2 regions of the Paenibacillus sp. MABNR03 genome follow, and region 1 is predicted to be linked to the other one. Evidence: riboswitches for the same ligand, from Rfam matches in the RefSeq annotation. Region 1 holds a riboswitch; the other holds the start of a gene.

The links. Region 1 has a riboswitch for FMN ahead of AAIH57_RS04525 (DMT family transporter). Riboswitches for the same ligand answer to the same signal wherever they lie in the genome.
Region 2: another riboswitch for FMN. It lies ahead of ribD (bifunctional diaminohydroxyphosphoribosylaminopyrimidine deaminase/5-amino-6-(5-phosphoribosylamino)uracil reductase RibD); the one in region 1 lies ahead of AAIH57_RS04525 (DMT family transporter).

Annotation. Positions count from the first base shown of each region.
Region 1 is NZ_JBCIYR010000001.1:1,044,649-1,052,630, reverse strand. It holds gene AAIH57_RS04535 (CGNR zinc finger domain-containing protein) at 342-911, opposite strand; gene AAIH57_RS04530 (DinB family protein) at 1,043-1,540, shown strand; FMN riboswitch at 1,622-1,770, shown strand; gene AAIH57_RS04525 (DMT family transporter) at 1,916-2,896, shown strand; gene AAIH57_RS04520 (amidase) at 3,040-4,536, shown strand; gene AAIH57_RS04515 (GNAT family N-acetyltransferase) at 4,792-5,385, opposite strand; gene AAIH57_RS04510 (TetR/AcrR family transcriptional regulator) at 5,393-6,007, opposite strand; gene AAIH57_RS04505 (DUF4179 domain-containing protein) at 6,483-7,775, opposite strand; gene AAIH57_RS04500 (sigma-70 family RNA polymerase sigma factor) at 7,751-7,982, opposite strand, start outside.
Region 2 is NZ_JBCIYR010000003.1:815,432-823,413, forward strand. It holds gene AAIH57_RS18915 (spore germination protein) at 1-137, shown strand, start outside; gene lysA (diaminopimelate decarboxylase) at 241-1,572, shown strand; gene AAIH57_RS18925 (peptidylprolyl isomerase) at 1,778-2,209, shown strand; FMN riboswitch at 2,364-2,528, shown strand; gene ribD (bifunctional diaminohydroxyphosphoribosylaminopyrimidine deaminase/5-amino-6-(5-phosphoribosylamino)uracil reductase RibD) at 2,884-3,987, shown strand; gene ribE (riboflavin synthase) at 4,035-4,703, shown strand; gene AAIH57_RS18940 (bifunctional 3,4-dihydroxy-2-butanone-4-phosphate synthase/GTP cyclohydrolase II) at 4,747-5,985, shown strand; gene ribH (6,7-dimethyl-8-ribityllumazine synthase) at 6,072-6,539, shown strand; gene AAIH57_RS18950 (segregation and condensation protein A) at 6,642-7,442, shown strand; gene scpB (SMC-Scp complex subunit ScpB) at 7,411-7,982, shown strand, end outside.

The DNA of each region.
Region 1 (7,982 bases):
GCTCAGGTTTTAGATGACTGTAACGACTATATGTGAAATAAATGGCCAAACCGATATTTGCCGTATTATTTTGTGCTATTAGGGCGAATAATATCGTGATCTGATGGAGGGGATAGAATATGAAAATCGTTTTAAAATAAAACTGCGTATAATTTATATTATGCGCAGTTTTTTAACGTCTTATTTTCGATAAAAATGATTTATTATTCGTTGTTAGTTGCAGTTATGAGAATGGAGGCTATTTTCGTCCGTTTTCACTGTCCTCAGCATGCGAATCGTGTCTTCATATGAGATGGGCAGGCACCAAAAACATGTCAAAGAGCCACATTGATCAATGCGGCTTATCTTTCTAAATTATTCTGTTGCTCCCCTTTTCGTTTGGCGCGAAATCTTCTAACCTTCATTAGATTGCCACACATCTTGTCATCACAGTATTTCTGCGTGCGGCTCCGGGTATCATCGTAGAAGACCCAGCGGCAGTCTGCATTGTCACAAATTCGAATCCTCGCTCCTTCACCTTGTGTGAGTGTTATGGCAAAATCAGCGGCGACCTCTGCCATCACCTGCTGCCAATGAGCTCCCACAGGAATCCACTCCACTCTCAACTGCTGTTTGTCAACGCTGAGCTTTCGATGTCCACGTCCTTTCTCCATAATAGCGTTCAACCACTCCCGTTCCTCATCCGTTAATGATGCTCCTTCAGAGAGACGGGTTGCCACAGCCTGTAATTCAATTCTGAACTTTCTCATGGATGTCTCTTCTTCAATAGAAGCAGGTATCGATGCCTGCAAGCGCCACTGTTCTAGAAACCGTTGCTGCCATTCGGGCTTGGCCAATCTATCTTCCGATCGATCTCCGCCACGCCAGTCGTGATAATCACTGTTTACAAAGTCTGTCCAAAGTCTGTCCATACGTACCTCCGCGAAGATGTAACTATCTTAATCAATAATTGGTGGTTACATTCAACTTATTTTGTGTTACATTAATTGTAACGACATTTAAGTACTTTAGCTAGTTACCACGAATTCAGGGAGGAATATGAATGAATACCATGGCAACAGATCTATTGCTGATTCAAAAAGATGACACATGGGATCAATGTAATTGGATTGTACCGTTGGCTAAGGCGCTGGAAGGACTCACAGCCGAGCAGGCTGCCTGGATTCCTCCTTCCGGTGGACTAAGCATCTGGCAGTTGGTTAACCATATGTATTATTACAATAACCGCTTGTTGTATCGTATTCAGGGAACCACACCTTCTCAGCCCGCAGCTGACGACAACGTTTCCACTTTTGGGGATTCAGGGGATCCCTTAAATACCGATGGCTGGAACCAAGTCATACAAGACACTCATAGCGTATCTGCCGAGCTTCGAGCACAGATAGCCTCTCTACAGCAATCCGATCTCGAAGCTCCTAATATGAATACAGAGGAAAAGCTGGGACATGAACTCGCCCGCTGGGTTTTACACGATGCATATCATGCGGGACAGATCGTACTGCTCCGCAGGCAGCAAGGGAGCTGGAATATCGTCTTCTAAAAAAACACTTGAACTGCTAGCGCTTACAGGAATAAGATGAACTTATTAATGTTACAACTTGTACACACACTATAAATTGAATAGGATCTTCGGGGTAGGGTGCAATTCCCAACCGGCGGTGATGTTCTTCGGAACCAGCCCGCGACTCGCTGTTGACTGCTATGGACGACGGCGACTGACTTGGTGTGACTCCAAGGCCGACGGTACAGTCCGGATGAGAGAAGATCAACACATGACATATCCCTTCAGGGGAAGGTTTCTTTCCTGATGATATGTCCATGGATGAGCCCCCGTTTATTTGGTGTATGCCAAAACGGGGGCTTTTGTCGATTTTGCCAACTGAAGATTCCGTGTTCTGACGAAGGAGTCCTGAATATGGAAAAGACCCAACATGCATCAACTGTTTATCGCAAGGAACGAAGCAACACCGGATTTTGGCTCGTTGTTCTCGGTGCAGCCCTTTGGGGTGTGGATCCGTTGTTCCGCATTATTTTATTACAAACGATGACCTCTACCCAAATTGTACTGGTGGAACATATCATTGTGAGTCTAATCGCTATTCCGGTCCTCTGGAAATTCCGCGCCGATCTGAAAAATCTTCGAGCCCACCACTGGATTGCCGTCATCTTTATTTCATGGGGTGGCTCAGCACTGGCAACGGTTTTATTCACGCTGGCACTTACACACAATGATCCGAACACGGTACTGTTACTGCAAAAGATGCAGCCTATCTTCGCGATTGTTTTGGCCAAGATACTGCTCAAGGAAACATTACCGCGCCGTTTCGGCTGGTTATTCATTGTTGCTCTTATAGGAACTTATCTGCTTACGTTCGGATTTACACTTCCGCTTGGAAACTGGAACAACTGGATTCACGCAGGCAGCCTGTTGTCCCTTGGGGCAGCGGCCTTATGGGGTGGCTCTACGGTAATGGGACGACTGATGCTGGGGCAAACCCGTTATGAAACGGTCACCTCCCTTCGCTTCGTCGTAGCTCTCCCGCTGTTGATCTTTATGACCTGGAACGAAGGTGCTGCCTGGACATTACCTTCGGGTACAGGCGAACAAGCGGCTGTTGCGCTTAACATTTTGGGTCAGGCCCTATTGCCTGGATTACTGAGTCTGCTGTTGTATTATAAAGGTCTCTCATCCACCAAAGCCTCGGTGGCCACACTCGCGGAGCTTAGCTTCCCGATGGCGGGTGTGCTTGTAAACTGGATTGCTTTCCGGACGCTTATCACCTGGGAACAATTACTTGGATTCATTTTGATCTGGGTTGCCCTGTTCGCCATATCCAAACAGCAGGAACGATCCTCCACGGCTGCAGACGCAGCTCCAAAGCTTCGGACAGACTAATTAAGATGATATAAATAAATGAAAAGGCACTGACGCATCTCCATAGATGTGCAGTGCCTTTTGTCTTTTAACAATTCCAGTGGTACGATGACATATGGAGTGAATGTTGTAGTCATTAATATATTTGGAGAGGAACGATCATCATGTCTTCATTTTCATATACTTCTTACGATGCCATTGGTTTGGCTGAATTGATTCGAGCACGGGAGGTTACCCCGGTTGAATTGTTGGAAGCGGCCTACGCACGTTTGGAAGAAGTTAATCCGCAGCTTAATGCGGTCATTCGTACATATGAAACACGCGCCCGTACGGAAGCGGGGTACGTTCGCCCGGGCGAACAGCCTTTTGCTGGCGTGCCATTGCTCCTTAAAGACATTTCCCAATCGCTGGAGGGTGAGATTCTGACTTCAGGTTCTCGTCTGCTGAAGGATCATCGGGCATTACGCAATTCAAATTTTGTAACCCGTCTCCGTGATGCGGGCTTTGTAATTATTGGACATACGAATACACCGGAATTTGGCCTGAAAAACATTACCGAGCCGCGTCTTCACGGGCCTAGTCGCAATCCATGGAACACGAATCACTCTCCTGGAGGTTCAAGCGGCGGTGCCGCAGCAGCTGTTGCTTCAGGAATTGTCCCGCTGGCCGGAGCCAGTGATGGTGGTGGGTCGATCCGAATTCCTGCCTCCTTCAGCGGGCTATTCGGACTCAAACCCACTCGTGGACGGACACCTGTAGGACCAGGAGTTGGTCGCCAATGGCAAGGTGCATCCATTGATTTTGCGCTATCCCGTACCGTGCGAGACAGTGCAGCGCTGCTGGATACGCTCCAGGTGATTCAGCCTGAGGCTGCGTTTCATGCTCCTCTCTTTCCGGGCAGTTATTTGGCCGATATGAACTATCCTCATCAACGCAAACTGAAGATTGCATATACCACGGATTCACCAGTAGGCACCCCGGTAAGTGATGATGCCAAGGAAGCCGTATTCAAACTCGTCCGCTGGTTGGAAGAACAAGGTCATCACGTTGAGGAAAAACTGAGTCCGGTCAACGGCGTTCGATTGATGGAGAACTACTATATGATGAACAGCGGTGAAATGGCGGCAATGATCTCTTCCATGGAACATGCTATGGGCAGACCCTTGACCTCGGGCGATATGGAGATTGAATCCTGGGTACTGGCTGAAGCGGGCAAAAAGGTATCGGCCGCAGAGTTCGTTCATAGTCTTGCTGAATGGGACGTGGCTGCTGCGCAAATGTCTGCGCTATTTGAACGGTATGATTTTTATGTAACACCCGTTAATGCTTTTCCAGCACCTAAAGTTGGAGAATTAACACCTAATGAAGAGCAAATTCAACATCTGATGCAGATTAGCGAATTGGACAAGCTGCATCAGCAGCAATTGATCTATGAGATGTTTGAGCCTAGTCTCACCTATACCCCATTCACCCAGCTCGCCAATCTGACAGGTCAGCCAGCGATGAGTGTTCCATTACATCTTACGCCTGATGGCTTGCCCATGGGTGTGCAGATTATGGCAACCAAAGGGCGTGAAGACTGGCTGCTCCATCTGGCTGGTCAGTTGGAAACATCCGGACTCTGGATTGGCATGAACGGGAATCCGCTTTTCCCTGCTTAAAGTAAAGAACAGGATAGCTGCTTAATTCCGCTACCACTTATATAACGTAAGGAGTAACGGAGTTAAGCATGCATTTGAGTCTCTACTAGTTGATTTAGGGTAATGAGATGATTCGATTGTCTTTTTCACTAACATTAAAGCACTATGTGTAATGAGCTTTTGTTTTAAATAATTTAGTTTACATAATAATTATTACGTTTTTATTTTTTTTCCATCATTATGATATAAAGTATTCTTACCAGAAGGGTTCATCGACTACTTCTTGTATTTCCACGAAACAATGTAATTAATGCCGATTTTTTGAGCTCGTTTCTTGGGGATTGGTCTGCGTTTGTATTTTTCAAAACCTAATTTTGAATACATTTTCATGGCAGGAATATTGGTATCGGCCACTTCCTCAATCAAGTAAACCTCATAAGGGGTATGCTTGATGATGTGCAGAATTAATTGTGATGCAACGCCTTGCCCTCTGAATTCGTTCATCGTCCCTACAAATTCGATAGAACCTACCTCGTTTGAAGGCTGAACAAAGGGTGCTTCAAATTCTTTCTTTAGAAAAATCCCAGCCAATGTACCCTTGTAAAAGCCTAAATGTTTACGGAGTTCCTTTATATCCAGTTTTACCGAGTGTGAAGTCCCATCCGTGCAGGCAGCCATTCCCACGACTTCTTTGTCATTTAGCGCTACATAAAATTGATCCATTACAAACATATGGGCAAACGTATCGGCAATCTTTAGCGGATCTTTTGAGAAAAAGCCAAGCCATTGCGTGAATCCATCAGCAAATATTTTACTTATCCCTTGTCTCACATCAAACTCGGCTTGATCTGCTCTAACCACTCGAAACATAACAGGATCACTCCTTTTCCTTCATTAGAAATGCAGTGATGATGGTCGGTGAAGGCACGGTGAAGCCACTCTTAAGCAAAACTTTCATTTCAGCCAAACCCTGAATCGAAGCATACAAAAATACAGCCATTTCTTGCGCATCACCGGAACGAAAATCTCCACGCTGCTGACCTTTGCGAATGAGCTGTACCGTAGAATCCATAAACTGGCTATTTACGTGAAGGATTTCTTCATATTGCTTCGAATTTGTGTCGGCTCCAGCCAAAAGAGATTGATTGATTAGAATTAGCAGATTAGCCAGATCTTCCCCATGACTTAAATCGCAGTATACTTCGTCTACAAACTGTGCAATTAACTCTTTAGGAGAATAATCGGCTTGGTTGAAAAAAATAATATTGCGTTTTAAACCTTCAACTGCGTAGGTAACCAATTCATGAAATAACTCTTCCTTTGTTTTGTAGTGTCGATACAATAGTCCGATACTGATACCTGCTGAGTCTGCGATATCTTGAACATTCGTTGAACCGTACCCTTGATGGACAAATAATCGCATCGCAGACGCATGAATTTTCCTCTTGGTTGCTTTGCGCATTTCTTCGAACTGTTCCTTGCTACGCGGCAAACGACCTCTCTCCTTTTTTTGAGTGAGTTTTTACTCATTATAAATTGATTGTATTCACCATCACAACGCTTAATTACAAGTACAGATTGTTATTTGCGCTCGAGCATAGAAAAAGGACAGTTGACCGCTACAGATCAACTGTTCTATCTATTTTCTGACTTACCCCACTCTTTTGATGAAAAGGGAGATTATCGGCTTGGCTTGTCATTTTTGTTTGCCAATAGCTTATCACACTGATCTCAACGGCTGTACCGATTGCACCAAAAAACTGATTGAATCCAAAAGGCAGAGAAATCGTTGCATCTTTCAAATTAATTTTGATGGACTAAGTAGATAGAACTATGAAATATTGTATATAACACTGCTTCGGGATTTATTGCCACAAACGAAAAAAGACGCTTTAATCAACCGCCCTTTCGAAGGGCGGTTTTCTTTTAGGTCAAACAACTTTAACAACTTTAAGATTTAACATAACCTACTCTTCAAATGGATTTTGCTGAAACAATGATCTCAAATGGACGGTGACTTCGAGATCCCTGAGATAATTCGTTGGATTAAACATTGGTGTGGTGATCTGGATTGAGTCGGCACTAATAACGTCAGAGAACGTAATTTCATATTTATCACTTCCTTGGATACGAATCGGCGGGCTGACTCTCGGGAAGGGATTACCCGTACGATCATTAAGCCCAATATCTCTCACTTGTTCATAAATACGTTCCCCTGTAACTTCGAAAGTAAGCGTTAGTTTGTTATCCTCCAATTTCTGATCTAAGATAATAAGAGATCCAACTTCTCCTTGTGGGACAGTGAGTGGCTTCCCCTTCCATTCCACATTTATTTCTGCCGTTGTATAGGCGGTACTTGTATAAGGTGTGATTGTGACTTTGTCCGGCAGGGACTCAAAGGGTTCAAAATTGTACTTGTATTCTCCACTGCTCGGTGTTCTCCAGCCTTGATTACTCGTAGTCCTTAAAACATGTCCGTGTTCATCTTTCATCTGAAACTTCAATGTCCCGATTGAGCTATCTGTATCTTCCATATGAAAGCTTAGCTCAGTTGTTGTTGGATACAGCGAAAGTTCATCATAAATCATTTCTGTCCCGTTCCATGTTCCCGATTTTGCAATCGGAATCGTTTGATAGCTTCCTTGAAGCTCGATTGGAATCTCAGCATAGATTGCTGTCTCATCTAGGGATAATATACCTAGGGTAAACTTGTCTGGCAATTTTTCATTTGGATCTATCTGTAATCTTCCAGCATACGTCCCATTTTCCAAGTATAGAGCAGGGCCATCCGCAGCGTAGTTTGAAATGCGCTTGCCATTCACTGTAAAACTGATGTTATTTTGAAATCCAAAAATATTTTTGTCATGATCTGTGGCAACCCAGCCAAGATGGATATTCGAACCATCATATAAACTCTCTGTAAACGTAACTTCCTGATCGCCGATTCGAACCTGCTGATTGAATTTTTGCGATAAACCTAGCTGGCTTCCCCTCTTCACTCCATCCTCCCCCCCCAGCTCGAATACAGACCCAATGAGAGGGATCGATTTCATGGCATCGGCAAAAGCTGGAGACAAGGATGTCATACCGACTGTAATCGCTAAGGAAGCCACGACTGCTATTAAAGTATAAATTAGTGGTCTATGGTTTTTTTTATGTTTTTTTGTCAATTTATTAAGCGTTTGGTCAATGAGCTCATCCATCTCTTCAGGAAATGGATGATTTACTTTACTTTTTAATTGCCGCTCCCATTTTTCCATGCGTAGCCCCCCTCATTCCCTAGAATAAGCCGTGCATTTTCACGAGCGCGGCGTAACCTCGTTTTAATTGTGTTCTCCGGCTTTTGATAAATTTCAGCCAAATCCTTGATGGAGATATCATTAATGTGATAGAGCTCAAGGAGTTGTCTGTCTTCCTTAGGCAAACTTGCCAGTAGCTGTTCCAGTTCAATCTGTTCATATCCGACC
Region 2 (7,982 bases), on a different contig from region 1:
AGGCTCTGGGGAACTTTTTGTTCCGATTGCCACTCCTGGAAAGTAAAAAACGTCCATCGTTCAACAAGACACGCGACAACACAAAAATGCCTGACGATCCGGACGGTGAAAAGCGGAAAAGTAAAAAACACAAATGATCTGCCTAAAAATCCATTCTTCTCGCTGTCTAATTTGGTATACTGGTGTAAAATCATTGGAGTAGAAACTATTCCAGTATATAAAAAGTGAGGAATGCTGATTATGTATTTACATGGTACAAGTAAAATAAATGCTCAAGGCCATCTGGAAATTGGCGGAGTGGATACAACAGACCTGAAAGAACAATTTGGAACACCACTTTATGTAGTGGACGAGCAATTGGTTCGCGATCGCTGCAGAGAATACATGGATGCATTCCGTGCTTCCGGACTGGGTTTCCAGGTTGCTTATGCAAGTAAAGCGTTCTGCGTTATGGCTATGTGTGCTCTTGCTGCGGAAGAAGGACTCTCCCTGGATGTTGTATCCGACGGTGAATTGTTCACAGCTCTGCAAGCTGGATTCCCTGCTGAACGTATTCATTTCCACGGCAACAACAAAACACTGGAAGAGATCGAAATGGCACTTGATGCCGAAATCGGCTGCTTCGTTGTGGATAACTTCAATGAACTGCATTTGCTGCAGGCTGTAGCCGCAGAGAAAAATCGTCAGGTGAACATCTTGCTTCGTGTGACTCCTGGTGTGGAAGCACATACACATGAATATATCTCTACAGGTCAGACAGATTCGAAGTTCGGATTCGATATCGGTAACGGAACAGCGTTCGAAGCGATTGAGCTCGCTTCCAAACAGTCCAACCTGGTTTTGTTGGGTGTCCATTCCCACATCGGTTCTCAAATCTTTGAGGTGGAAGGTTTCCAGATGGCCATTCAGCGCGTAGCTGAATTTGCTTCGAGTGTATATGAGCGTCTTAAAGTAGCGTTCAAAGTGGTTAACCTCGGCGGCGGGTTCGGTATCCGCTATACCGAAGGAGATACTCCACTTGAAGTATCACAATACGTAAAAGCCATTACGGATGCAGTCAAAAATCATTTCGCCCAAATCGGTTACGATGTGCCCGAAATCTGGGTAGAGCCAGGCCGCAGTATTGTTGGTGAGGCAGGTACGACTCTGTACACTGTAGGTACCAGCAAAGATATCCCTGGGGTACGCAAATATGTGGCTGTGGATGGCGGGATGACGGATAACCCGCGTCCGGCTTTGTATGAATCCAAATATGAAGCGGTACTCGCCAATCGTGCGAATGAGTCTGCTCAGGAAACCGTATCGGTTGCCGGCAAATGCTGTGAGAGTGGCGATATGCTGATCTGGGATCTGGACCTGCCTAAAGTTCAGAGCGGTGATTTGCTTGCCGTAGCCTGCACGGGTGCGTACAACTACTCCATGGCAAGCAACTATAACCGGATTCGTCGTCCGGCGGTCGTGTTTGTTAAAGACGGTCAAGGTGATGTTGTTGTACGTCGCGAAACGTATCAGGACATCATCCAGAATGACCTTGTGCCGGAGCGTATTGCCAAGCAGCCAGTAACCCGTTAATCTATTGAATATAATTTAAAGAAGACCAAAAGGGACATCCCTTGGTCTTCTTTTTGATTTTAAGGATATTTTCTCAAAAAATATGCTGATTATTTTGCGATCAATCCCATTTCGGTGTACACTAAGAAAAGTGCTATAAAGCTTGGCCCATGCCATGCGTTCTGGCACCATTAACGATGGTCAATACGAAAGGAGTCATTTACATATGGCGAAACAAGCGAAAATCAAAATGGCAAACGGCGGAGAAGTTCTGATCGACCTGTTCGATCAAGAAGCTCCAAACACAGTGGCAAACTTTGAGAAACTGGCAAACTCCGGTTTCTACAACGGACTTGTATTCCACCGCGTTATCCCGGGCTTCGTAGCTCAAGGCGGATGCCCTAACGGTTCCGGTGCAGGTGGCCCTGGCTACACGATCAACTGTGAGATCAACCCGAACAAACATGAGCGTGGAACGTTGGCTATGGCGCATGCAGGCCGTAACACAGGCGGAAGCCAGTTCTACATCTGCTACCAACCACAGCCGCATCTGGATGGACAACATACCGTATTTGGTAAAGTAACCAAAGGTATGGAGTTCGTAGATGCTTTCGAAGGTCGCGACAAAATGGAAACTGTTGAAGTCGTAGAAGTTTAATTGTTATTCTTGCAAGACAAGAAAGAGCCGTTTCGTTTTGAACGAAGCGGTTTTTTTGTATTCTCTAGCTTATTAAAAGTTAGTATGTGACAAAAAGGAACAAAAAACAATTGATTTTTTGGCGTTAAAGTGCTAACATCCAATTAATAACGCAACGATCCTTCAGGGCAGGGTGCAATTCCCTACCGGCGGTGATGCATAGTGTAAGGATATCAATCCAGCACCTGGTGCAAAGTCCGTGACCTGTCTGCCTGTGGCAGATGGCTGATCTGGTGTAATTCCAGAACCGACAGTATAGTCTGGATGGGAGAAGGAGAGGGTGCAGCCCATATGGACTGCATTCCGCAGATGTGTTGCTGCACCAGAAGTCTGCTTCTGTGCAGGGAGAGTCGGTTATCCCGACATTTTCCGTACATATGCCACATCATAGAAGCTCTTTACCTGTAATTGAAGTTCATTAAGGTATGTGTCTGCTTTCACTTGCCTGAAATGGAGTTTTGGGCAAAGTGCTGTTGGCAAACGTATCAACGACATCCTGCTGGTGACACATGTCTCTCATCATCCCCATCGAACGATTGTTCGGGTGGGGATTTTTTATTATGGATATGGTACAACCACCTCTCTGATGGAAGGGAGGTCTCTAACTTAAGATATTAACCGTGGGGTGAACGGACTTGGAAATGATCAATGATGAATTTTATATGGGGCTTGCGTTGGATATGGCAGAACGTGCACAAGGGCAAACAGGAATTAATCCTGTCGTTGGTTGTGTAGTTGTAAAAGAAGGCAGGGTTGTGGGTCTGGGGAGTCACCTCAAACGGGGTACAGGCCACGCAGAAGTACATGCACTGAATATGGCAGGCAGTGATGCCGAGGGCAGTACGGTTTACGTAACCCTCGAACCTTGCAGTCATTATGGCAAAACGCCGCCGTGCAGCGAACGTCTGATTCACGAAAAAGTGAAGCGAGTCGTGGTGTGCTGTGAAGATCCCAATCCGCAGGTATCCGGCAGAGGGATCAGCATGTTGCGTCAACAAGGCATTGAGGTCGAAGTCGGCGTTTTGCGCGAGCGCGGAAGACGTTTGAACGAGAAATTCATTAAATTCATTACCACGGGCCTACCGTTTGTTACCTTAAAAACAGCATCTACGCTGGATGGCAAAATTGCTACCCGCAGTGGAGACAGCAAATGGATCTCCAACGAACCTGCACGCGAAATCGTACATGCGCTGCGTCATCGTCATCAGGGTATTATGGTTGGCGTGGATACGGTTATTGCAGATAACCCAGAGCTCACCACTCGCCTTCAAGTGGAAGGGATCAGCCCTGTACGAATCGTTGTGGATTCCAAGCTCCGCCTTCCTGTAGGTTCAAAAATGGTCAAGGACGGACTTGCACCAACCTGGGTGCTTACGACGGATGAGGCAAGCGCTGAGGCGGCCGAGCGTCTGGAAGCCTATGGCGTGGAAATTATACGTTGTGGTCCAGGACCAAGAGTGGATTTGCTGAGTGCGCTCAGCAAGCTGGGCGATCGAGAGATTGGTTCCATCCTGCTTGAAGGCGGCGGCACATTGAACGGTGCGATGCTGGAAGCGAAATTGGTGGATCGGCTGTTGATGTTTATCGCTCCAAAAATTGTGGGCGGGTACGATACACCGGGCAGCTTCCGATTCGAAGGTGTGGAACGCATGAGCCAAGCCATCCAATTGAATCAGCTGGAAATCGAGCAAGTTGGAGATAATATCAGTATTGGTGGAATCCCTGTCTGGCCTGAGTAACGGAAATGAAATTGCAAGAAGAGAAACGAGAATAAGGAGGCGGCAGCATGTTTACCGGTTTGGTGGAAGAAGTCGGTCAGATTCGGCGTATTGGTCGAAAAGGCGAAGCAATGGTCCTGAACATCGGAGCTTCCGCCATCATGGATGATTTGAAGATAGGCGACAGCGTGTCTGTGAACGGAGTTTGCCTAACGGCAACGACTTTGGAAGGTGGAGGATTCACTGCAGATGTCATGCCTGAAACCTACCGGCATACTAATCTCAGCCAGCTGCAATCCGGGAGCAAAGTGAATCTGGAGCGGGCCATGCAGTCAGGCGGCCGTTTTGGCGGACACATCGTGCAAGGGCACGTGGATGGCACGGGAGTGATCGGCAGTATCACACGTGATCAGAACGCTGTTGTATTTGAGATTAAACCGGACGACCATCAGATGTTTAAATACTTGATTCCCAAAGGGTCGGTAACACTGGATGGTATTAGTTTAACTGTGGTGCAGACGACACAAACCTCGTTTACCGTATCGATTATTCCTCATACCATTGGGGAGACTGTACTTCAAGTGAAAAAGCCGGGCGATACCATTAATATTGAATGTGATATTTTGGGGAAATATGTGGATCATCTGCTCCAGTACGGCAAAGGACATCCGGAAACCGGTGGAGGCAAACCCAAAAGCATTAGTGAGGAATTTCTGGCCAACCACGGCTTTGCATAAATGAAGGTGTACATTTTATAGAGAGACAACTGGAGGGGAACTTATGTCAGATCAATCCATACTTGATCCCATAGAGGAAGCCATTTACGATTTGATGCGCGGAAAACCCGTTATCGTTGTGGACGATGAGGACCGGGAGAATGAAGGGGACTTTATTGCACTGGCCGAGAAGGCTACGCCTGAAGTGATCAACTTCATGATTACCGAGGGCAGAGGCTTGGTGTGTGTTCCCATTACACAGCAGCGTGCTGATGAGCTCAATCTGAAACCGATGGTTCAGCAAAATACCGATTTTCACGGGACGGCGTTCACTGTTTCTGTGGATCATAAGGATACCACGACAGGCATTTCTGCACATGAACGCTCCATTACGGTGAAAGGTCTAATTGATCCGGAAGCCAAGGGTAGTGATTTCCGCAAGCCGGGTCACATGTTCCCGTTAATTGCAAAAGACGGCGGAGTGCTCCGTCGTGCCGGACATACGGAAGCCGCTGTTGATCTCGCCATTATGTGCGGTTCCTATCCCGCAGGCGTGATCTGTGAGGTTATCAAGGAAGATGGAACTATGGCCAGACTTCCTGATTTGCAGGAGATCGCGCGCAAGCATGATCTAAAGTTGATCAGCATACAGGACATGATTCGTTACCGTAATGAGAAGGAGCAGCTGGTTCAACGTGAAGTAGCTGTTCGCATGCCGACAGATTTTGGTGAATTTCAGGCTGTGGCGTATACGAATGCAGTAGACAACAAAGAGCATGTGGCGTTGGTCAAGGGTAAAATTGACTCTTCCAAGCCTGTCTTGGTCCGCGTTCACTCCGAATGTCTCACAGGCGATGTATTCCATTCACACCGCTGCGATTGTGGGCCGCAATTTGATGCAGCACTCAAACAGATTCATGAGGAAGGCAATGGTGTGCTGCTCTACATGAGACAGGAAGGCCGCGGCATCGGACTGATCAACAAACTCAAAGCTTATAAGCTGCAGGAAGAGGGTCTGGATACCGTTGATGCTAACCTGAAACTGGGGTTTGCCGCTGATCTGCGGGATTACGGCATAGGTGCACAGATTTTGAAGGATCTCGGTGTTCGCCAAATTCGTTTGTTAACGAACAATCCCCGCAAAATCAAAGGTCTTGAAGGCTATGGTCTTGAAGTGGTGGAACGTGTTCCCATCCAAATGGAAGAGAACGAGGATAATACACTTTACCTGCATACCAAGCAGGCGAAGCTTGGGCATATGCTGAAGTTCGATGATATCGAACAAAACGAAGAGAAAAACTAGTCATTCATTTCATGTAATTTATGGAAAAATGGATGCTCAATAATCGGTTAATAAACATTACATTTTACTTTAAGGAGATGACTTGCATGCCGAACTTTTTTGAAGGACATTTGGTATCGGAAGGTTTAAAATATGGAGTGGTTGTAGGACGGTTTAACGAATTCATCACGAGCAAATTGCTTAGCGGGGCCTTGGATGCTTTCAAACGTCACGGAGTACAGGATAGTGAAGTGGATGTGGCTTGGGTTCCAGGAGCATTCGAAATCCCTTTAATCGCGCAGAAAATGGCGGAGAGCGGCAAATATGACGCTGTCATTACACTTGGAACCGTTATTCGTGGTTCAACAACTCATTATGATTATGTGTGCAACGAAATGGCAAAAGGTGTTGCTGCAATTAACCTCAAAACGGGAGTGCCGACCATCTTTGGTCTGGTTACAACAGAGAATATCGAACAGGCGATTGAACGTGCTGGTACGAAGGCTGGTAACAAAGGCTGGGATGCTGCCACGGCTGCAATTGAAATGGCGAACTTGACGAAACAGCTAAAATAGTGCTTATTTAATGTAGTGCCCTGCTTTGCGCAGACGAAATCGGGAGACCGGATTCGGCGGCTTAGCGGGGTTTTGTATTTTTCTGGCGGGAGGATTCGTCTAGTGACGGTAGTTACATATAAACTGGAAACTTTTGAAGGGCCTTTGGATCTGCTGCTTCATCTGATCGATAAGGCAGAAATTCATATCCAGGATATTCCCATCAGCGATATTACCGATCAATATATGGCGTATCTGCATTCGATGCAGGAACTGGAGCTGGATATTACAAGCGAATTTTTGGTAATGGCAGCAACGCTTCTGTCCATCAAGAGCAAACTTTTACTGCCCAAACCACCGGTGATTGAAGACTTTGAGGATTATGATTATATGGAAGAAGAAGATTATGATCCACGTGCGGAGCTGATTGCACGTCTGATAGAATATCGCAAATATAAGGGAATTGCCCGTCATCTGCATGAGCGTGAATGGGAACGGAGCCTTATTTTCTCCAAAGAGCCAGAGGATCTGAGACCGTATATGCCTGTCGAAACCCAGTCGAATCCGGTAGAAGGTTTGCATACTTCCGATCTGATTGCCGCTTTTCAGAAGGCCCTGCGCAAGGCGGAGAAGCGTACGACGGTTACTCGAATCCAGCGGGATGAGATCTCAGTGAAAGATCGTATACGCGATGTCGTTGGGGCTTTGGAGAGTATGGGGCCTGGAGGAAGGTTGTTGTTTTCCAAACTGCTGGATGATCAGATTTACCGGCATGAGATTGTTGTAACTTTTCTGGCAGTACTGGAGCTGATGAAGATGAAACAGATTGTCTGTTATCAGGAGCGGATGTTTGAGGATATCGTTATGGAGTGGAGAGGGGAAGCAAGGAATCATGGATTTTCCGAAATTGAAGTCGATTATTGAGGGGCTGCTCTTTTTGTCCGGAGAGGAAGGTCTGAGCATTAAACAAATCGCCGAGATCGTGGATCAGCGGGTAGAACTGGTATCAGATGCGGTGGAGGAAATGATCGCTGACTTCGTGAACCAGGGGAGAGGCGTTCAAATCCTCAAAATTGCGGGAGTGGTCCAATTAGGAACGTTACCCGAGCATGCTGCGTATTTTGAAAAACTGGCTTACTCTCCTGCACGGACCTCACTATCTCAGGCTGCACTTGAGACACTGGCCATCGTTGCTTATCGCCAGCCTATTACTCGTGTAGAGATCGAGGAGATTCGTGGTGTAAAATCCGAACGGGCCATCCATACATTGGTCAACAAGGATCTGATCGAGGAAGTCGGACGAGCGGAGGCAATTGGACGACCTATTCTATATGGAACAACCAAGTCGTTTCTGGATTATTTCGGTCTATCTTCACTTAAAGACCTTCCGGAACCAGGCTTGTTTGAGGATTCTGAGAATCTGGAAGAAGAGACTCAAATGCTGTTTAACAAGCTGGACGGTCA